2 regions of the Vibrio tasmaniensis genome follow, and region 1 is predicted to be linked to the other one. Evidence: riboswitches for the same ligand, from Rfam matches in the RefSeq annotation. Region 1 holds a riboswitch; the other holds the start of a gene.
The links. Region 1 has a riboswitch for cobalamin ahead of OCV44_RS02295 (cobalt-precorrin-5B (C(1))-methyltransferase). Riboswitches for the same ligand answer to the same signal wherever they lie in the genome.
Positions count from the first base shown of each region.

Region 2: it holds a riboswitch for cobalamin, as region 1 does, so the genes downstream of both, OCV44_RS00640 (TonB-dependent receptor domain-containing protein) here and OCV44_RS02295 (cobalt-precorrin-5B (C(1))-methyltransferase) in region 1, are expected to answer to the same signal.

Region 1 covers NZ_AP025510.1:464,995-476,587, forward strand. Annotated here, with positions in the region: gene cobI (precorrin-2 C(20)-methyltransferase) at 1-377, opposite strand, end outside; gene cbiE (precorrin-6y C5,15-methyltransferase (decarboxylating) subunit CbiE) at 444-1,742, opposite strand; gene OCV44_RS02290 (precorrin-8X methylmutase) at 1,739-2,398, opposite strand; gene OCV44_RS02295 (cobalt-precorrin-5B (C(1))-methyltransferase) at 2,413-3,609, opposite strand; cobalamin riboswitch at 3,704-3,834, opposite strand; gene OCV44_RS02300 (phosphoglycerate mutase family protein) at 3,845-4,309, opposite strand; gene OCV44_RS02305 (FecCD family ABC transporter permease) at 4,299-5,324, opposite strand; gene OCV44_RS02310 (ABC transporter substrate-binding protein) at 5,311-6,267, opposite strand; gene OCV44_RS02315 (ABC transporter ATP-binding protein) at 6,264-7,022, opposite strand; gene metK (methionine adenosyltransferase) at 7,358-8,509, opposite strand; gene tkt (transketolase) at 8,886-10,880, shown strand; gene OCV44_RS02330 (response regulator) at 11,205-11,593, shown strand, end outside.
Region 2 covers NZ_AP025510.1:132,325-143,917, forward strand. Annotated here, with positions in the region: gene OCV44_RS00600 (diacylglycerol kinase) at 1-61, shown strand, start outside; gene lexA (transcriptional repressor LexA) at 156-776, shown strand; gene OCV44_RS00610 (class I SAM-dependent methyltransferase) at 874-1,752, shown strand; gene dinF (MATE family efflux transporter DinF) at 1,870-3,225, shown strand; gene sthA (Si-specific NAD(P)(+) transhydrogenase) at 3,411-4,811, opposite strand; gene fabR (HTH-type transcriptional repressor FabR) at 5,139-5,780, shown strand; gene OCV44_RS00630 (YijD family membrane protein) at 5,780-6,151, shown strand; gene trmA (tRNA (uridine(54)-C5)-methyltransferase TrmA) at 6,238-7,347, opposite strand; cobalamin riboswitch at 7,532-7,733, shown strand; gene OCV44_RS00640 (TonB-dependent receptor domain-containing protein) at 7,774-9,648, shown strand; gene OCV44_RS00645 (adenine nucleotide alpha hydrolase) at 9,697-10,362, shown strand; gene murI (glutamate racemase) at 10,423-11,229, shown strand; gene OCV44_RS00655 (RNA recognition motif domain-containing protein) at 11,192-11,593, opposite strand, start outside.

The DNA of each region.
Region 1 (11,593 bases):
TCAGGAAGTAGCTCTGTAAGTTCTTCTTGGATGTATGCCCATGTGCTGTAAACCGATGGATCACCTTCGGTTGCAAATGCCACGTCTTTACCTTGCTTTAATAGTTCAACAATTGTGACGGCGGCTTTACGCCATGCTGGTACATTAATGTTTGGGTCGCGCGTCATAGGGAAGTGCAAAAAAAGGTATTCGCCTTTCATTGTCTCAGGGCTAATAGAACCCACTGCAATTTGTTGAGCAAAAGAGTGATTACTGCCTGCGTCTTTTTCTGGAAACGCAACAACGTCAACGGTGCTGAGTAGTCGGTGAGCTTTCAGTGTCAATAATTCTGGGTCTCCAGTGCCGACACCTACTGCGTACATAGTTCCTAATTTCATCTGTGCTTTCTCTAATTATGTTTTTATTTAATATGTTGAGTGGCGCTTAATTAAAAAATTAAGCGCCTATTTCTGAATAAACGGCTTGGTAAAAATAAATAAATGAATCGGATTTTCTGATTGATAACGGGTGTAGTGAGCGAGTGGTACGCCCGTTGATATCGAGATTAGTTGGACTTGTGTTGGCGCTTTGCTGTCTTTACTCCATTGATGAAGTTCACACACTGAATCGACTGTGACGGCTGAACCTATCACTACGCCACCGGGTTTCAGTGCTGACCAACAGAAATCTAAAATGGTGTGCATATTGCCGCGACTTCCACCAATAAAAATACTGTCTGGCTGAGGCAATGTGTCGAGCTGCATTGGGGCTTTATCTCGAATCAGTTGTACGTTGTCGGTACCGTGCGCTCTAAAATTCGCTTCGATAGACTCGTAACACTCTTCATTTGATTCAATGGTAAATACTTGCCCTTGGCTACACTGTTTCGCAGCTTCAATCGCAATCGAACCAGAGCCTGTACCTATATCCCACACCACAGATTTAGGTTGAATTCTCATGCTCGCTAACGCTAAGTGACGAACGGGTTGTTTGGTGATAAGTCCACGTTTTGGCATGCGTTTCATGAAGTCATCGTCGTTTGCGTATTGACCTAACTCACCCCATGCGTGTGGTTGCGCTCGGTGCAATACCATCACGTTCAGGGCTGAGAAATCGTCGGCATTTTTTAGTGCGAGATCTTCGAGTGTCCACTGGCTGATTTTTTCTTGCATGCCACCTAAGTTCTCACACACCCAAGCCGTCCAACCTTGTTGATTAAAGTCGACTAAGTGTTTCGCAATTTGAGCTGGGTTATTTTGAATATCTGTCAGTAAGCAGTAGCTAGTGCCCCATTGCATTTGGCTTGCAAGACCTTTAATGCCATCGTAATGCTGCTTTCGACCGTGAAGTGAAATGGCTTTGGTTTCTTGCCATGCAATACCCACTCGACTACAAGCGAGTTGCATTGAACAAGGGGAGGGAATAAAGCGCACTTCATCATTAGGCAATTTTTTTAATAACGATTCACCAATGCCAAAGAACAATGGATCGCCAGAAGCCAATACCACGACGCCGCCTTCTTCACATTCATCAATGAGCTTAGAAAACCAAGATTGATAGCCTTCTTTCATTGATAAACGCTGACCTTTAAATTGAGGAAACCAATCGAGTAGACGGTCATTTCCGGCTATGACACGTGCAGACTCAACCGCATTAACTGCGCGGCTGGTTAAACTTAAGCAGCCATCTTCAGGTACACCAACAACCGTAATGGCTGATTGAGAGCATGACCCTAAAGAAGAGTGAGTACTTACATTGCTCATTTTACTGACTCGGCAAGTAGGGCGTGAATGGTTGACACCACAAGCGGGCTACCGCCTTTACGTCCTAAGCTGGCAATGTAAGGCACTGTGTTTTGTTCGGTTAATGCTTGCTTAGATTCATCCGCTTTTACGAAACCAACGGGGATGCCAATGATCAGTGCAGGTTTAGCTTCTCCTGCTTCAATCATACGCAGTAGCTCAAGGAGTGCTGTAGGCGCATTGCCCACGCCTATGATAGAGCCGTCGAGTAAGCCGTTATCACGAGCGTAGCGCATGGAGTGAATGGCACGCGTTTCACCAGTCTCTTTCGCGGTAGTAATGACGTCTGGGTGACTAATGAAACACTGGGCTTTATTGCCGTAAGCGTTAAGGCGAGTTTGGTTTAAGCCTGTCACTATCATGCTGACATCAGTAATGATATTGGCACCCGATTTTAATGCAGTGATTGCCGACTCGATCGCGTCCTCACTGAATTGGTACAGTTTTGCGTATTCAAAGTCACCCGTAGTATGAATGGCACGACGAACCACATTCCATTCGCCTTGATTGAAGTTGTGACCACCATGAATCGTTTCGATTTCGTCATCAATGATAGAGAAAGAATCACTTTCAATTTGACGGCCTTGTTTGGTCATTTGACGCATATCATTAGTCATAGTGTTTTCCTTGTTCATGCTTCGTCATCAAAGTCTGTGGTTTGAATACCCACATCACTTCCTTTTGAGCAGAGATGTTCTGCTAACAGATCGCCATTAAAGTCGATCAATTTGAATTCAATGCTGACGTGATGTTTGACATACACAGCAGCGTGCTCTGCAGCTTGTTTGCAGAGCAAGGTAAGAAAGTCGTAATTAGGTGTCTCTTGGTCCGATTGGGCTTCTTTCCATGTATCGAGTACGTGGCGGCCTGTGTTGGCTTGGCTAACAGCTTCGGAAAATTCACTCGGCGCGCCCGATTGAGTGGCGAGATCGGCAAGCAATGAAAAGTCGATCGATTTACCGGATACGTGAGTCATCATGTGTCCCGCGACCATTTTTCCGAGCTTGCCTATCATGGCGACCACGGTAATTTTGCTCACTTGGTAACGTCTCGCAGCGCGAAGTCCCACCCCAACAAAATCACCTGCTTGGATAAAGCACATCGAGTCATAAGTGGGTAGCATGGCCATCGCTGACTTTTCAGTTCGAGAGCCTGTCGTGAGAACTAAGTGGTCTTGGCCATTTTGTTTCGCGATTTGTACCGATTGGCGGACAGATGCTGAAAATGCAGAAGTGGAGTAGGGCTTTACGGTCCCGCGCGTCCCTAAAATTGAAATACCGCCGATTAAACCTAAGCGTGGGCCTATGGTTTCTTTGGCGCGTTCTTCACCGTCAGGGACACAAATTTCCACTGAGATACCGGCTGATTTTCTCTGCCCATCGGTTGATTGATTCCACTCTAAGGTGATCATGTCGAGAATGTTTTTATGTGGAACGGGATTAATCGCCGCTTGACCAACAGGAAGCTCTAATCCGGGTAGCGTCACACGCGCTACGCCAACACCCCCATCGATGTGAAAACCGGGGTCTGAATGCCAGCGGGCAATGCTCTGAATATGGGCTTCATGGGTGCAGTCGGGATCGTCTCCTGCATCTTTAACAATGCTGGCGGTCACCGCATCGTTGGATGTTTGGATAAACGCGACCTTAAACGTAGCGGGCTCACCATTCGGTAAAGTGATGGAGATATAGTCAGGCTGCTGTCCGGTTAACAGTGTTTGAACTGCCGCTCTGCTTGCTGCAGCTGCGCACGCACCTGTGGTAAACCCACTGCGGAGATCGGACTTATTTTTGGATCGTTTAACTTTTGTGACCACAGTATTCTTCATCTACGTTTGAGGTATTGACGAATACAGAGCGTTCCCTTGTTAGACAAGGTATGGATAGGTGTTGAGTTTTCCCGCTCGATATTCATGTATGCCCAGGTATTCTGACTTACGATGTTGAGGTTCTCATTGCGCTTTACTCCTTCCCAAGTCGTGTGACTCAGTGGTTTGTAAAGGGCTCATCGCTTACAGCTGCGGGTACAGTCCAGGAGTTACACCTGATTCCCTGATGTTGACGTTATATTTCGATATCTATTCTGAGGATTTCTCCGTTATTAGGTGTTTCTATGATTTGCTTTGGTGTCCCTAAACTGGCTAATGTTTTTATCCAGTCGCCATGTCCGAGCAGCAAGATAGGGTTCTGATTGTTGTGGTGACGAGAAATTCGTTGGATCCACTGAATCGCCATTGTTCTTCGTTGCTGTTCTGAATCGAACTCACTGAGCTCCATTTGAGAAATGACGGGCACTTTCAGGTAGCGTGCGATCGTTTTCGCGCTCGAAATAGCACGGCCTAATTGACTGGTGTAAATAGCATTGAGGGTCAATGACTTTTGAGTCGCAAGATAACGGCCGACGTTATGCATCTGTCGTTTGCCTTCCATTGTCAGAGGGCTATCCAATTGATTCTGCATTTTGCCAATTCGGTTCCATTCGGTTTCGCCATGACGAATCGCAATGATGGTGAAGCGTTCAGCTTTCATTACTTTTCTCCATCAAAATGGAAACAATGAATAGTGCGCCAAACGCGGTGGTGACAACACCAAGAGGCAGTTCTTGAGGAGCAACTAAGGTTCTCGCCAAAATATCACTTAATAACATAAGCAAAGCCCCAATCAGCCCTGAAGTGATGAGTAACTTTTTGTGCAATGGGCCGATGATTTTCTTCGCGATATGAGGAACCATCAAGCCAATAAATCCGACGACACCGATGATAGAAACAAAACATGCGGTTGCAAAAGCGCAAACAATAAAAACACCGGTTTGCAGACGTTTTGTGTCGACGCCCATCGTTTGTGCTACGTCGTCTCCCGCAAGTAAACAATCTAATTGACGATGTTTAAATATACTTAGGGCTATCAAGGCGAGAAGTCCTGCAAGCACAATTAAAACATTGTCCCAGCGCGCATTTCCTAGGCCTCCTAGCGACCAAAATAGAATCGAATGGGCAGCTCGTTGATCACCGTGGAAGACCAAGAAATTGGTTAAGGCTGTAAATAAAAATGAGATAGCCAGCCCAGCTAAAACAATTTGAGAAGACGCTTGCCCATTTACTTTTCTGACTAGAAATAGCACAGCCGAAGCCGAGATTATTCCACCGATGAAAGCGGCGAGTGGAAGTGTCCAAATACCGATAGCGCTGCCGATGACTGTAATCACAAACACAGCTCCAGTCGCAGCACCGGATGACAATCCAAAAATGAAAGGGTCGGCAAGGTCGTTTTTTGTGACGGTTTGTAATAACGCCCCAACAATACCTAACCCAGCACCGCAAATAATCGCGATGATTGTTCTTGGCAAGCGTAAATGCAGTACCACTTGATCTATCGGAGAGTCGATCTGTTGACTCATCGCCGCTGAAAAAATCGTAGCGACTTGTGTAAAAGATAGATGAACGCTGCCTAAACTCAGAGAAAACATCGCTAAGAGGGCAAAAACAGAACTGAATACGCAGGTGTTCAGTGCGGTTCGGTTCAGGTTAGTACTAAGACTTGTCATGGATTTCTTGGATGCGCTGTGCCAATTTTTCAATTGCAGCTATGTTTGCTGGCCCGGGAGTAATTTCCTCATAACGCAGAGGAAGGTATTGGATGGTCTTTACCGCTGTGGTCAGCTTCATCGCTGGGTGCTGTTCCAAAAAGGCTTGCATGCCTTTAGCGCCTGTCCCATTTTGATAATCGAGAAGAATAATGACATCAGGGTTATGCATCGCAACTGACTCCCATGATGTGGTTCCCCAGCTGATATCCAGATCTTTCATTATATTGGCGCCACCCGCTGCTTCTATCATGGCGCTCACTGTCGCGTATTTCCCAGCAGTGAATGGTTTATCTTCCCCTGAATCATACAAAAAGACTTTAAGCGGAGTTTGATTCTTGGTTTGCTGTTGAATCTGTACTAATTGCTCTTTCCACGTGGAGATCAGTGTTTGAGCTCTGTCTTGATGACCAAATAAAGTCGCAAGGCGCGTCACGTCATCGAACATCTGTTCCATGCTAGCTGGTTGCTTATCTTTACGGATGTGGCTGCAACTCTCATTAAGAATTAAAGTGTTAATGCCAAACTCTTTCAGTGAATCTGGCGTGACTGAGCCGCCCAGACGCATACCATAATTCCATCCTGCGAAGAAAACATCAGGGTTTGCATTGACTAACACCTCCAAAGAAGGATATTTCGGTGCGAGCTCTGGAATGCTGCCCTGAAGGCGATTAAATTCAGGAGTCGTTTTGTAGTACCCGCTAATACCGGTCACTCCGATCATATTCTCTTCAAGCCCGAGAGAAAATGCCATCTCAGACATATTGATATCGTGAGTGATTAAGGTTTTAGGCGACGTATCTAACGTAAGTGTCGAGTCGCAGTTTTCTACCGTGATTTGAGCTTGTGCGGACATGGAAAGTAAGAAAGTAAAAGTTAAAGCTGATGCTGATAATTTATTCATGAAAGGTCCTGTCCTTGGTCGAGTTCAATGTCGAAAAACTTGCTTGTTTTCTGTGTGCGCTTATTGGTTGTGCTGATTAAATCTACTTCAAAAATCGGCTGAAGCTGTTTGTGGGTCAGTAGCTCTTCTACTTTTCCTTTCGCGACCAGTTCACCGTGTTCCAAAATCACAATGTGCGTCGCGAATTTGGCAGCAAGGGAAATATCATGCAGTGAGCAAATCAGTGTTTTACCCAGTTCTTTCAATAGCGATAAGACTTCCCCTTGAGCGCATGGGTCTAAGTGGTTTAGAGGCTCATCCAACACCAGAAACTCGGCGTTCTGACATAAAGATCGTGCAATATGCGCTCGCTGCTTCTGGCCGCCTGAGAGCTGTCCCATTCTTCGTTCGAGGAAAGTATCGATCTTTAGTGCTTTACTTATTTGGTCAAGTGAAAAGCTAGAAGTGGCTTGATTGGAAGCGGTTAGTTGAATGTACTCTCTGAGTGCTAAACGACCATCCACTTGACTGTGTTGTGGAAGGTAACTGATTTGTTTTGCTCTTTGCTGGCAAGTTAACTTACGTAGCGGCAATTGGTTTATGACGACTTCGCCTTTGAAGGGAAGCAAATTAACCAGTGCTTTTAATAACGTGGTTTTTCCGGAACCATTGCGTCCAATGACTACCCAGCGCTCACCTTGATTAATTTTCAGATCGAGTGGGTGCAGTCGTCGAGTGTTTTGTTGTTGAACTGAAAGTTTGTGGCAAAGAAGCATGAGTTACTGAGAATGGTTTGTTTTTAACAAGTGCTATTACATTAAAATTTAAACGTTTGCGTAACATTGATCTCAGCACGTAAAATCCCCACAATTATTAAAATAAACTATTAGTTAACGCTTGTATTACTTGAAAGGGTTAGGATTGATTAGTGAAAGAATAGAAGAATAGAAGAATAGAAGAATAGAAGAATAGAAGAATAGAAGAATAGAAGAATAGAAGAATAGAAGAATAGAAGAATAGAAGAATAGAAGAATAGAAGAATAGAAAGCAAAAAGCCTCTGAGAGCAGAGGCTTTTAAAATTACGTTGCAGCTAGGCGTGTTGCGTAATGCTTACAGGCCTGCGAAGTCCGCTAGGATTGCTGCTTTATCAGTAGCTTCCCAAGGGAACTCTTCGCGACCGAAGTGGCCGTATGCAGCAGTCTGCTTGTAGATAGGCTGAAGTAGGTTCAGCATCTCTTGAAGACCGTATGGACGTAGGTCGAAGTTTTGACGAACCGCTTCAATAATGATTTCGTGAGCTACTTTCTCAGTACCGAACGTTTCAACCATGATAGAGGTTGGATCTGCAACACCAATAGCGTAAGACAGTTGAATCTCACAACGGTCAGCCATGCCAGCAGCAACGATGTTTTTCGCAACGTAACGCGCTGCGTAAGCTGCAGAACGGTCAACTTTTGATGGATCTTTACCAGAGAATGCACCGCCACCGTGACGAGCTGCGCCGCCGTAGGTATCAACGATGATCTTACGACCTGTTAGACCACAGTCACCCATTGGGCCACCGATTACGAAACGGCCTGTTGGGTTGATGAAGAAGTTAGTGTCTTTGTTGATCCACTCAGCAGGAAGTACTGGCTTGATGATCTCTTCCATTACCGCTTCACGTAGGTCAGGTGTTGTTACTGAATCACAGTGTTGAGTTGAAAGAACAACAGCGTCGATACCAACGATCTTACCTTGGTCGTATTGGAACGTTACTTGAGATTTCGCATCTGGGCGAAGGAAGTCAAGCTTGCCGCTCTTACGTACTTCAGCTTGCTTCTTAACAAGCAGGTGAGAGTAAGTAATTGGAGCTGGCATTAGGATTGGCGTTTCGTTCGTTGCGTAACCAAACATGATGCCTTGGTCGCCCGCACCTTGATCTTTAGGATCCGCTTTATCAACACCTTGGTTGATGTCTGGAGACTGCTTACCAATGGTATTTAGTACAGCACAAGAGTCAGCGTCAAAGCCCATATCAGAATGAACGTAACCAATTTCACGTACTGTTTCACGAGTGATTTCTTCGATATCAACCCATGCTGACGTAGTTACTTCACCACCAACCATAACCATGCCGGTTTTTACGTAAGTCTCACAAGCAACACGTGCTTTTGGATCTTGTTCAATGATGGCATCAAGAACAGCATCTGAGATTTGGTCTGCAATTTTATCTGGATGGCCTTCTGATACAGATTCAGAAGTGAATAGGTGCTTAGCCATGAGAGCTCCACTTTTAGTTTAGTTTTTAGTTGCAAATAGTTAAATGCAAATAATTTATGCCGTCGCAATCAAGGAAGCGCCGCCATTAAATACAGTATATTTTGTAGGTGTTTCTACATCTAGACGGCTATTTTAAATTCCAACGGTCGAATTACAAGCTCTTTTTTATGATATGTCATAACCAAACGTTTGCGTGTTGGTTGTGGAAAGCCATGTTAAGTGATGTAAATGATCGAAAATTGCGGAAAATGACCGTTAAAGTGCCAGTAAAACGTTTGCAGTCGCTATAGTCGTTTGAGAGAATACCCGCGCTAATAAAAATGAAAACTTTAGCATCCATCTCTTTTTTAAATCGCTTATGTATCCAGGAGCAGACATGCCTTCTCGTAAAGATCTAGCCAATGCAATCCGCGCACTTAGCATGGACGGTGTTCAACAAGCAAATTCAGGCCACCCTGGCGCACCTATGGGTATGGCTGACATCGCTGAAGTTCTTTGGCGTGGCCACTTGAACCACAACCCAGCAAACCCAGAGTGGGCTGACCGTGACCGTTTTATCCTGTCTAACGGCCATGGTTCTATGCTGATTTACTCTCTGCTTCATTTAGCAGGTTACGAGCTTTCAATTGAAGATCTAAAAAACTTCCGTCAACTGCACTCTAAGACTCCAGGTCACCCAGAGTACGGTTACGCACCTGGTATCGAGACAACAACGGGTCCTCTGGGCCAAGGCATCACCAACGCTGTTGGTATGGCAATGGCTGAGAAAGCATTGGCTGCACAGTTCAACAAAGAAGGCCACGATATCGTCGATCACTTCACTTATGCGTTCATGGGTGATGGTTGTCTGATGGAAGGTATCTCTCACGAAGCATGTTCTCTAGCGGGTACGCTAGGTCTTGGTAAGCTAGTCGCTTTCTGGGATGACAACGGCATCTCTATCGATGGTGAAGTTGAAGGTTGGTTCTCTGACGATACACCTAAGCGTTTTGAAGCATACGGCTGGCACGTAATCCCTGCAGTAGATGGTCATGACTCTGACGCTATCAATGCAGCGATTGAAGCGGCTAAAGCGGATCCTCGTCCAACGCTTATCTGTACTAAAACTATCATCGGCTTTGGCTCTCCAAACAAAGCGGGTACGCATGACTGTCACGGTGCTCCACTAGGCGCTGATGAAATTACAGCAACTAAAGCGGCACTTGGTTGGGAACACGGTCCTTTCGAAATCCCTGCGGATATCGCAGCTGAGTGGAACGCGAAAGAAGCAGGCGCAGCGAAAGAAGCAGCGTGGAATGCTAAGTTTGACGCATACGCAGCAGCTCACCCAGAGCTAGCAGCAGAATTCAAACGTCGTACAAACGGCGAGCTTCCAGCTGAGTGGGAAGAAAAAGCATCGGCAATCATCGCTGATCTTCAAGCTAACCCAGCAAACATCGCGTCACGTAAAGCATCTCAAAATGCTCTAGAAGCATTCGGTGCTATGCTACCTGAATTCATGGGCGGCTCTGCTGACCTTGCGCCTTCTAACCTAACTATGTGGTCTGGTTCTAAGTCTCTTGAAGCAACAGATTTTTCTGGTAACTACATCCACTACGGTGTACGTGAATTCGGTATGACGGCTATCATGAACGGTATCGCTCTGCATGGTGGTTTCGTACCATACGGCGCAACATTCCTGATGTTCATGGAATACGCGCGTAACGCAATGCGTATGGCGGCTCTGATGAAAGTTCAGAACATCCAAGTTTACACTCACGATTCTATCGGCCTAGGCGAAGATGGTCCTACTCACCAACCGGTTGAGCAGATCGCTTCTCTACGTCTGACTCCAAACATGAGCACATGGCGTCCATGTGACCAAGTTGAGTCTGCAGTTGCTTGGAAACTGGCAATTGAGCGTAAAGATGGTCCTTCTGCACTTATCTTCTCTCGTCAAAACCTTGCACAACAAGATCGTGACGCTGAGCAAGTGGCTAACATCGCTAAGGGTGGTTACATCCTGAAAGATTGTGAAGGCAAGCCAGAGCTAATCATCATTGCAACGGGTTCTGAAGTTGAGCTAGCGGTTAGCGCTGCTGCTGAACTAACAGCTGAAGGTAAAGCAGTACGCGTAGTCTCTATGCCTGCAACTGACGCGTTCGATAAGCAAGACGCTGAGTACCGTGAGTCTGTACTTCCATCTGACGTTACAGCACGTATTGCTGTAGAAGCTGGCATCGCTGATTTCTGGTACAAGTACGTTGGTTTCGGTGGCAAGATCATCGGTATGACAACGTTCGGCGAATCTGCACCAGCAGGCGAGCTATTCAAAATGTTCGGTTTTACTACTGAAAATGTAGTAAACACTGCAAAAGAGCTTCTAGCTTAATCGTTACCTTTTTAGTTAAAAATAGAAAACCGAGCCCACAGGCTCGGTTTTTTTATGCGTTCAAATTGAAGAAACGTAATGATTACTCAAATTGGTGTGTCGTGCCTATTTCACTTAATTCTGTATTCTAACTTTTTGTTTTTATTGAAATGTAAGGAAGTATACATAAAGGTGAAGGCCTAAATTATCGGATGATAAGGGCAACCTATTTGTAACTTACAACTTACATTTAGGGTTTTTGACGCATTTTGTTACTAACCCTCTTGAAACTAATTATAAAGTGAGTAAATGTGTTGATAATCATTTAGTGGCATAGGTTGGGTCATGGCTAATAAGATTGTTTTGATTGTGGATGATAATCAGGAAATTCTCGATGCTTTAAGCGAATATCTAGAACGCTCAAGCTTCACTGTGATTACTGCTCTTGAAGGTAACGCGATGTGGAAACAGCTAGAAACTGTCACCCCAGATCTCATTATTTTAGACATCATGCTACCAGGAGATGATGGTTTAACTTTGTGCCAAAAATTACGCTTACGATCTCAAGTCCCTATCATTATGCTAACCGCAGTAACTGATGATGCAGATCGTATTGCGGGGTTAGAAATTGGCGCTGATGATTACATAACCAAGTCGTTTAACCCTCGTGAACTATTAGCAAGAATCAAAGCTCTACTCAGGCGTTCAACATTCAGTCACAGCACAAATGAACG
Region 2 (11,593 bases), 330 kb from region 1:
TGCCGTTTTTATCTGTTTAGTATTAGCTGGTTACGTGTGGTTAGAGATCTTATTTTTGTAATTCGCTAAAAATGAACTAAAAACAACCAATTGCTTTGCTTTTGTTCAGTTACTGGATATACTCACAGTCAACTGTATAAAAAGACAGGTGAATCATGAAGCCGTTAACGCCCCGCCAGCAACAAGTTTTTGACCTTATCAAAAGTAAGATCGAAGATTGCGGTATGCCACCGACTCGTGCAGAAATCGCACGTGAACTTGGCTTCCGCTCTGCAAATGCAGCAGAAGAACATTTGAAAGCTCTTGCTCGTAAAGAAGCGATTGAGATTATCCCGGGTGCGTCTCGCGGTATTCGTATTTTGCTAGAAGATGCAGCGAACGAAGAGCAAGGTTTACCCTTGATTGGTCAAGTTGCCGCTGGCGAGCCTATTTTGGCTCAAGAGCATGTAGAAATGCATTACCAAGTTGACCCAGGTATGTTTAAGCCACAAGCTGACTTCTTACTTCGCGTAAATGGCGAAAGTATGAAAGACATCGGTATTATGGATGGCGATTTACTGGCCGTGCATAAAACACAAGACGTGCGTGATGGACAAGTTGTCGTGGCTCGTGTCGATGATGATGTAACGGTAAAACGCCTAGAACGTAAAGGTTCAACGGTACTGTTACACGCTGAAAATGAAGAGTTTTCTCCTATCCATGTCGATCTAGAATCTCAACACTTGTCTATTGAAGGACTTGCGGTTGGTATTATTCGTAACACCGACTGGATGTAGTCAGTGCAAACAGCTTGTTGATATTTACTCTCAATAACTTGTTATTGTAATTGATATTCATTATCATCTTCTTTGTCGAGATACAAGGAAGATGATGATGCCAAATCCAACCAAACCTCAAATGAAGCCGCTTATTCCTAAGCCGCGATCTTCTGTTCAAAAGGCTTCTTCTGATCAAGGGTCGGCACATCAAGAATTCCAAGTCCCGACCAATCTTGTTCAACACCTTTGGTTTCGCAGTCGAGAAAGCTTAGCCGATGATGGTCTCGTTTATGACCCTATCGCAGCGCAAGCTTGCAAGCGTTGCCAACTCGCACCTGAATGTCTGACTGGCGAACTCGATCAGCAACAACTTCTCTACGCAACACTGACTCAACTTTGTGACGCTCAAGTTCAACAATTTCTATCTCACAACCCAGATGCTTGGATTATCAATGTTGGGGCAGGCCTCGATACCCGTTTCTACCGTTTAGATAACGGCCGTTGTCACTGGGTTGAATTGGATGTAACCGAGAATCTAGTTTGGAGACAACGCCTGTTCCACAAGAATGAACGCTACCGTTTAGAGTGTGGTTCGGTGGATGACCTGACTTGGTTGGATGAACTTAATATTCCAGAACAAGCTTCGGTGATGGTGGTGTGTGAACATGCTCTACTGGATTGCAATGAACAGCAGACGGCGAACTTTATTCAGTCTTTGAGCCGTTATTTTACCCACGCACATGCGTGTTTAGTGTTAGCTGGAGATAAAAGCTCTAGTGCTCTGGGGCAAAAGCTCGGTTCTGGAAAATACGCACATGGCTTATCTTCTCCGATAGACAGCGTCCTCAATTGGTTGCCATGGGCACAATGGGTAAAAGCGTTTTCTCCACTTGACCAGCAGTGTAATCGTTGGAAGTTGTGGCAACGACTCCTTTGTAAGATCTCTCAGGTAAAAAAGCGTTTAACGCCGCAATTAGTACTCGTTAAATGGTAATTCTAGAGACTCTGTATTTCGAATAGCTGAGTACATAGCCGCTATAAGTAAAATTCCACAACATAGTGAAAGCCCACTCACTAGGTTAAACTATCGCCTCTAATCTCAGAGGTGATCGTGAAGTTATTTAATCCCCAAACCATTTTTCAAATTTTATCCAATCAGGCGATGCACAAAAAAGTGCTGTTGCTCGCGATCCCTATGGTTCTTTCCAATATTACGGTTCCACTGTTGGGCTTAGTCGATGCTGCGGTTATCGGTCATCTGGAACATTCTTGGTATTTAGGTGGTGTGGCGCTGGGTGGCACAATGATCAACGTGACCTTTTGGCTGCTCGGTTTCTTACGCATGTCGACGACTGGGCTAGCCGCACAATCTTATGGTGCGGACGATGGCAAGCAGCTTGGCTTGGTTTTCGTGCAAGGCGTGACCATGGCTTTAGGCTTTGCAGGTGTATTTTTACTATTGCACAGCTTTGTTGCGGATGCGGTTTTCTCATTGAGCAGTGCCAGTGAGCAAGTCAAACATTATGGCCTACAGTACTTCTCTATCCGCGCTTGGAGTGCACCTGCTGCGCTGACTAACTTTGTAATTTTAGGTTGGCTACTCGGGACTCAAAATGCCAAAGCGCCAATGTGGATGGTGATCATCACCAATGTCACCAATATCGTTTTGGATATCGTTTTTGTTATCGGTTTAGAATGGCAAGTCGAAGGTGCAGCATTGGCATCTGTAATGGCTGATTATGCCGGTCTAACATTTGGCCTGATTTGTATTTACCGAATCTGGTTGAGAAAGCAGTTACCATCGCCATGGGATCTGCTTAAGAAAACCAGCCAAGGTTTGAGTCGTTTCGTAAAACTGAATCGCGATATCTTCCTTCGTTCACTATGCCTACAAGCGACTTTCACTTTCATGACCTTCCAAGGTGCAAGCTTTGGCGATGATGTTGTGGCAGCCAATGCAGTGTTGATGAGTTTCTTGATGATCATCTCTTATGGGATGGATGGTTTTGCTTATGCAATGGAAGCTATGGTCGGAAAGGCGATTGGCGCGAGAGATAAAGAAGAGTTAAATCAGTCTTTGATTGGCACTTTCTTCTGGAGCTTCAATATTTGTTTGGTACTGACCATAGCGTTCGCGATTGTTGGGTCTAGCTTGATTAATATGATCACCACCATCCCAGAAGTGAAGACTCAGGCTGAAGTTTACCTACCGTGGTTGATTGCGATGCCGCTCATTTCTATGTGGTGCTTCTTGCTGGACGGTATCTTCGTGGGCGCAACCAAGGGCAAAGATATGCGTAATAGTATGTTTGTGGCTACCTGCAGTTTCTTCGTAATTTTCTACTTAGCATCAGGTTTAGAGAATCATGCGCTGTGGCTAGCAATGTTGAGCTTTATGGCGATGCGTGGCATTGGTCTTGGTGTGTTGTTTGTTTCTCAGTGGAAGAAGGGTGAGTTTCTCGCTTAGTTTGCATAGCTTAGTTCAGGGAGCGATAAATAGAAGCTGTGCAGATAAAAAGGTATTTAGACTATCATGTTCTAATTACTCGCATAGATATATAATTCAGTAGTTTAAATGAAAACAGCAAGCTCATGGCTTACTGTTTATGTATTTGGCCTACAGGTGGTCAAATAGTTCTGTTGGTTCTTTGTTTAGAACAAACGGTTAAGTCCGTTAAGCGCTGCTACGCGATACGCTTCGGCCATCGTTGGGTAGTTAAATGTGGTATTCACAAAGTACTCGATGGTGTTGGCTTCACCTTTCTGTTCCATGATCGCTTGGCCGATATGAATGATTTCAGCAGCACGTTCACCAAACACGTGAATGCCCAAAATCTCTTTGGTCTCACGATGGAAGAGTATCTTCAAGCTACCAATATCTTTACCTGCGATTTGAGCACGAGCTAAGTGCTTGAATGAAGAACGTCCCACTTCATACGGAACTTTAGCTGCGGTAAGCTCTTGCTCGGTTTTACCAACAGAGCTGATCTCTGGGATGGTGTAGATGCCTGTTGGAATGTCTTCGATAAGGTGTCGTTCGGCTTCACCTTTCACCACGGCTTGAGCCACGAATCGACCTTGATCATAAGCAGCACTTGCTAGGCTAGGATACCCAATTACATCACCGACAGCGTAAACATGTTCAACACTGGTTTGGTAGTTGCTGTTGACTGATACTTGTCCACGAGAGTCCGCTTCTAAGCCAACCGCACCAAGGTTCAGCTTGTCAGTATTACCCGTTCGGCCATTGGCATACAGTAGACAGTCGGCACGCATTTTCTTACCTGACTCTAGGTGAATGATTACGCCGTCATCAGTGCCTTCAATTTTCTCAAAGGTCTCATCGTTACGAATAACAACACCACTGTTCCAGAAGTGGTAAGAAAGTGCATCTGAGGTTTCGTTATCTAAGAAGGACAACAGGCGATCGCGAGTATTAATGAGATCGGTTTTAACGCCTAAACCGCGAAATATAGAGGCATATTCACAGCCGATAACACCAGCACCATAGATGATGATGTGCTGAGGGTCGTGTTTCAGAGAAAGAATCGAATCGCTGTCGTAGACACGTTCATGCAGGAAGTCGACATTGTCTGGTTGATAAGGACGAGAACCTGTCGCGATAACAAATTTGTCTGCACTGTAATGTTCTTCAGTGCCGTCACTTTGCATTACAGATATGGTGTGGGTGTCGATAAAACGTGCAGTACCGAAGACTAACGTGCATTGGTTGCGATCGTAGAAACCTTGGCGTAGTCGAGTCTGTTTGTCTATGACCGATTTAGCATGCCCCAGAATATTGGAAAATGTTGAGTGGATACTTTTGTTGTTCTGACAAAACAGAGGGTTACTGTTGAATTCAATTATACGGCTTACGGCATGACGCAGTGCTTTGGAAGGAATGGTCCCCCAGTGGGTACAACCACCACCAACGCTGCTCTCTTTTTCAATGATTGCAACGTTCAACCCTGCTTTGGTTAACCCCATCGCTGCCCCTTCTCCTCCGGGGCCACTACCAATTACGATTACATCAAAGTGGTTGGAGTGTGGCATAGATATCTTCCTTGTTATATTTGATTAACATTGCTTTAGCGAGATTTTAACTGATTCTGTTCTTGGGTACATGAAAAGGGCATCAGAGAGTCGGTGAGATCACGTCATGCTACTGAAAAAATAATATTTGGTATGTCGTATGTCTCCAAATGACGGTGCGGATATTGAAATGTTTTCTTTGAACGTATTTACTTTGATACGTGAACAAAGAGGTGTGTTTAGTGTCTTATATAACCAGAGTGCCTTATATAAGTAAGTGATTCGCGTTATATTGGATAGAGTATTAGACATGCCTGTTTAGGCTGTAAAAGAAGATGTTGATAAAGTATGAAACCAATGGGCATTCGCGCACAGCAAAAAGAAAAGACTCGTCGTAGCTTAATCGATGCGGCATTTAGCCAACTCAGTGCCGATCGTAGTTTTTCTAATCTAAGCTTGAGAGAAGTCGCTCGTGAGGCTGGAATAGCTCCGACTTCCTTTTATCGCCACTTCAAAGACATGGATGAGCTTGGCTTAACTATGGTTGATGAAGGTGGCTTATTGTTGCGTCAGTTGATGCGTCAAGCTAGGCAACGCATAGTAAAAGAAGGCAGCGTGATTCGCACATCGGTTGAAACCTTTATGGAATTCATTGAAAGCAGTCCAAACGTATTCAGACTGTTATTGCGGGAGCGCTCAGGAACCTCATTTGAGTTTCGTGCCGCGGTAGCTCGTGAGATACAGCACTTCTCTGCTGAGTTAACCGAATATTTAATCACAACAGGAATGACAAGAGACGAAGCTTTTACTCAAGCGGAAGCCTCCGTCATCTTAGTTTTTAACTCAGGGGCAGAAGCATTAGATTTAGATCGACGTCAGCGAGATGAATTGGCTGAGCGTTTGATCATGCAATTGCGAATGATGGCCAAAGGAGCTTTTTGGTATCGTAAAGAACGTGAACGTAACCGATTAAAAGGCGGGATTGAATAATGTCGAATGAAAATAATACTGTAAACCGTGGTTCTGAAAAAAAGACACTCGTACTTGCTGTTGTAGCAGGTGTATGTGGTGATGCACTGTTATCTTGGGTAACAATGAGCGAAGTGGGCTTCTCTATTTTCCCGCTGATTGCTTTAGTGTTGGCTGTACAAGCGCTATACCAAGAATACCTAACAAATCCAGTATCTGAAGATATTCCGTTAGTGGGTTTAGCTTGCTTCTTTGTAGGTGCATTTGGCCACTCGGCTTTTGTGAAAGCACAGCACCCTGATGCCGGGTCAAATTTCTTTGCGATTATCGTCGCGATGCTACTGCTCGCTTGGGTAGGTAAGAAGCTAGGCTTTATCGGTAAAACCGCTTAAACCAACGTATAAATAAAAAAACGAGCCAATTGGCTCGTTTTTTTGTATCTGCTGTTTAGCTTCAACGTTGATCTAGAGAGCGAGGCTTACGCTTTACGCTCTAGGAATACACCGGCTTCCATATGGTGCGTGTAAGGGAACTGGTCAAATAGAGCAAAACGAGTGATATCGTGCGTTTCGCTTAGAATATCTAGGTTCTCTTTCAAAGTTTCAGGGTTACAAGAGATGTACATGATGCGCTCGTAACCTTGAACCATCTTACAAGTATCCACATCCATACCTGAACGTGGTGGATCAACAAAAATAGTGTTGCAGTTGTAACTCTTCAGATCGATGTTTGCTTGTTGTAGGCGACGGAATTCACGCTTGCCTTCCATTGCTACGGTAAAATCTTCCGCAGACATGCGGATGATCTGAACATTTTCAATCTTGTTGGCTGCGATGTTGTATTGCGCAGATTCTACTGACGGCTTCGCTAGTTCTGTTGCCAGTACACGTTCGAAGTTCTGTGCCAGTGCTAGTGAGAAGTTACCGTTACCACAGTAAAGTTCAAGCAAGTCGCCTTTGCTGTCTTGAGTACAGTCGACTGCCCACTCCAACATTTTTTCTGCTACTTTACCGTTTGGTTGGGTAAAGCTGTTCTCAACTTGCTGGTAGATGTAGCTATCACCATTCACATCTAGCTTTTCAATAACGTAGTCGCGGTCCAGTACGATTTTCATCTTACGCGCACGGCCGATCAGGTTTAGGTTAAAACCTTCATCGTTTAATTGCTGCTTAAGTGCTTTAGCATCTTGAATCCACTGTTCACCCAATTGGCGGTGGTAAAGCAGTGACACCAAAATCTCACCACTTAAAGTCGAAAGGAAATCGACTTGGAAGAGCTTATGGCGCAGAGAATGGTTGTCTTTCATTGCATCCGTTAAGAGAGGCATTAGATCGTTGATCAGGCGGCTAGCCGCTGGGAACTGGTCGACACGGTATTTTTCTTTAGTCTCTTGATTGAACATGACGTAATACATATCGTCACCTTCATGCCACACACGGAATTCAGCACGCATGCGGTAGTGTTGCTCTGGAGATTCATACACTTCCAACTCAGGCACATTATATTCTGAGAACATTTCAGTAAGACGCTCAGTCTTTTCTACGAGTTGTTCTTGGTAGCGTTGCGGGTTTACTTCTAAATTCGCCATTGTTATGCCTTTTGCTGTCGTGCTTTTAAATCAAGAGCGCAGATTTTATTCAATCTCAGCACTATGTCCAGTGTTGTCCTAACAATGAGTAAAAGATCGTTCGTAAATAATAGCAATGTAATATCACTAAAGTTTTGTAGCACGGAAATTTTGAATATTGACTGGACAAAAGAAAGATAGCTTAATAACATCTTTGCAAGCTGGTGCTATCTAGATGTATAGATGGCTGAAAGGGAATCTGGTGGGAATCCAGAACTGACGCGCAGCGGTAAAAGAGAACGAGTATTCATAGACACTGCAAATAGCATTTTGTGGGAAGTCGAATATTAGGTAACCGAAAGGTTGTGCTCTTGAGTCCGAATACCTGCCAGCGGCCAAGCCACATAATGTGGCTTGGTAGGACTTTACGCGATTTAGGATCACAATATGAACAAATCCCTTTTAGCGGTTGCTGTAGCATCGCTGCTTTCACCTATCTCCAATTTACACGCACAAGAAGCATCTGCTGACGAAACCATGGTCGTTACGGCTAACCGTTTTGAGCAGTCTGTGGGTCAAGTTACAGCAACGGTCGACATTGTGACTAAAGAGCAAATTGATAATCTGCAAATCAAATCTCTAACGGAAGCTTTAGCATTGTTACCTGGTGTGCAAGTAACGCAAAATGGCGGACGTGGACAAAACAGTTCAGTCTTTGTCCGCGGTACCTCTTCGAATCAAAGCATTGTCCTCTATAACGGGGTGAGAATTGGTAGTGCGACAACTGGTAGTGCGAACTTCTCTGCTATTCCTCTAAGCGGTGTTGAACGTATCGAGTTAGTAAAAGGTGCTCGTGCTGCGGTATATGGTGCTGATGCAATAGGTGGCGTAATTAACATTATTACTTCATCAGGGGCTGATGTTGACTCAGGTACAGTTCAAATTGGAGCTGGTACTGACAACTATCGCCAAGGCGCAGCTGGTGTGAGCTCTAAAGTTGGTCAGAACTCTTGGATCAATATGTCTGTAAACACTGAAGCGTCAGATGGTTTTGATGTCGTAGGCACTGGCCCGGTTCAACCTGATGAAGATGGCTATAGCCGTCAAGACTTAACGCTTGAGGTTGGGACAAACTTTTCACCTGAGTGGTCTGCCAAAGTGATGGGCTTCTATCATAAAGGCGTGACTGAATATGAAAGTTATAAGGACTTTTCAACAGGTAAGCTATCAGCTGATGAGCAAGAATCTATTCTTTTCAACTACGCAGCGCTTGTTGCATATAATGGTGAGAAGTATCGTTCATCTTTGTCTGTATCAACTAACCGCGACGATAGTAACAATAAAGGCGGTCAAGTTCCGGGTAGCCACTTAATCACTGACCGCCATGCTCTTAACTGGCTGAACTCTTATCAGCTATCTGAGAGCTTTGCACTTAATGCTGGCGTAGATCTAACCAAAGATACCGTGGCTGATTCCAAAATTTGGAGCAGCAATAGCTACCAGAAATATGACGGTACTAGTCGTAAGAATAATGCAGTATTCGCTTCGGCTTTCTATGACAATTCAGGTCTGCAAATTGAAGCAAGTGTTCGTCATGATGACAACGAAGTCTATGGCGGAAAGTCGACATGGCAGCTAGGAACTGGTTATCTTGTTAATCAGAATTGGCGTTTGATTGCGTCTGGTGGTACTGCCTTTCGAGCTCCGACATACAATGACTTATTCTGGCCTGGCTATGGTAAGAGTGACTTGAAACCAGAAGAGTCTTTGAGTTTTGAGGCTGGATTTGAGTTCTTCTCTGACGTATCAGATATACGCGTTGTAGGTTATTCAAATAAAATTACTAATTTGGTAAGTTATCAGTCAAAAGGTGAAGCTTTAAAGAATTCTGATGCGACAATACGTGGTATTGAAGTAAGCTCGCAGTTTGAGACCGGCGTGATTTCACACTCAGTGTCGCTAGACTTCCTAGACCATAACAACAAAATCAATGTTGCTGGTTATGGTCAACCAGAAGACATTCAAGATAAAGAGCTGTCTCGTAGAGCAAACTTTGCAGCGAAATGGTTGGTCAGCTATGAACACAATGACTGGCGTGGTGATTTGAGCTATCAGTATCAAGGTAAACGCTATGACGATGCAAAAAATACGGTGGAACTTGAACCGTATAGCCTCGTGAACTTTACACTAGCTTACCAGTTGACCGAACAATGGAAACTACGAGCTAAAGTTGAAAACTTGTTTAATACTCAATACCAAACGGTGGATAAGTATGAAACGCAAGATCAAGCATACTACCTAAATGCTTCATACCAGTTCTAACTGGTATGCAAACCGCCTTCGGGCGGTTTTTTCTTATTGGATATATCAATGAAAAAGAAAGTCGTCATAAGTTGGTCGTCAGGTAAAGACTCTACGTTAACGTTAGAGCGCCTACTTGAAAGCACCGAGCATGAAGTTGTTGCTCTCTATACGACATATGTTGGAGATGAAGTTCCTTTCCAAGTAACTCCTATTGAGGTAGTTGCAATGCAAGCTAGATTGATCGGTTTACCATTAATTATGATTGAGCTACCGGAAGTCTTCCCCAGTAATGAGGTTTACCAAAGTACGATTGTCTCGGCACTTAAAGGTTCTGGCCTATCAATCGATGCGGTCGCGTTTGGAGACATGTTTTGCAATGGTATTGCTGATTACCGAAGAAGCTATATAGAACCTGCCGGTTGGGAGTGTGTGTTCCCTCTAATGGGAGAGAGCAGTCAGGCACTTGCGAGTGAAATAATAGACAGAGGAATCGAAACCTTTCTCGTCACGGTCGATAACGATGCATTAGATATGAGCTATTGCGGGAAAGAATACACGCTTGACCTAATAGACAGCTTACCGATTCATGTCGATCCATGTGGCGAAGATGGTGAGTTCCACACCTTAGTGACGTCAGCGCCATGCTTTAAAGGTAAGCTTAAGATAGAGCTAGAAAATGTAGAGCAAGGTGAGCGCTTTGTTCATCAACGTTATCAAGCTTGCATTATGTAGAGTGATGATTGGCGAAAACTAAGCGAAGGAGTATCATTGCAGCGAAACTTATTATAGGTAATCGTCGTGTCGGATAGTCTGCAAAAAAATATATTGGTCTTTGATTCTGGAGTGGGTGGACTATCTGTATATAAGGAGATAAGCCAGTTACTACCGAATCATAACTATACTTATGTATTCGATAACGAGGCTTACCCATACGGTGAGCTCGATCAGCAAGTCCTTATCCACAGAGTTCAAAGCATCGTTGCCAGTTTTGTGGCTAGCCACACTATTGATATTGTGGTGATAGCCTGTAATACCGCAAGTACGATTGTGTTACCTACACTTCGAGCTAATAACCCAATCCCTATTGTCGGGGTTGTTCCGGCAATCAAGCCTGCATCCCTACTTGCCAATAAAGCCGTTGGTCTTATAGCAACACCCGCAACGATTACTCGTGAATACACACACGAGCTCATAAAAAACTTCTCTAGTAATAAAAGAGTTGAGCTTTTAGGTTCTACTCAGCTGGTGGATATGGCCGAAGATAAACTCCGAGGAGAGGCGATTAACCTTGAAGAGCTGCAGCAAATCCTCCAACCAATGATCAACACAATTGATGTGGCTGTTTTAGGGTGCACTCATTTTCCCCTGATCAAATCAGAGATTCAGCAAGTACTAGGTAAAAACGTTGTGTTGATTGATTCAGGTAAGGCTATTGCTAAGCGGGTTCAAGGTTTATTGGATTTAGAGAGCAGTACAGAAGAAGGGGGAGTGCGTGAGGCTTTTTGTAGTGCACTTCCTAAAAAAGAAAGTGCACTAAATAGTATGCTGAAGCAGTTAGGGTTTAGCTCAGTTCAGCTTCGTCCGTTTCTGGATGTTTAGGATCGTTTGCAACGCGTACTTTTAAAGTACGTTGCATGTAATCTTTATCGTTAAGTTCTGAAATAGCATGATTCACATCATTACTTGCCATAACAACAAATCCAAAACCTCTTCTTTTACCAGTCCGCTTGTCTTTCATTAGACGTACAGCAAATACTTCACCATATTCAGAGAACAATTCACGTACATGTGATTCATTCGCTTTGTATGGAAGGTTACCCACATAAAGTGTTTTTGTTGAAGCCTTAGGTTCTGACTCTGATTTTGAGTTGGTGCTTGAAAAATTAACAACAAAAGCGGAAGCCAAGACACCAAGGATAAAGGTAATTGCAGGCGATATATCTACCTGAGAGAAAACAATGCC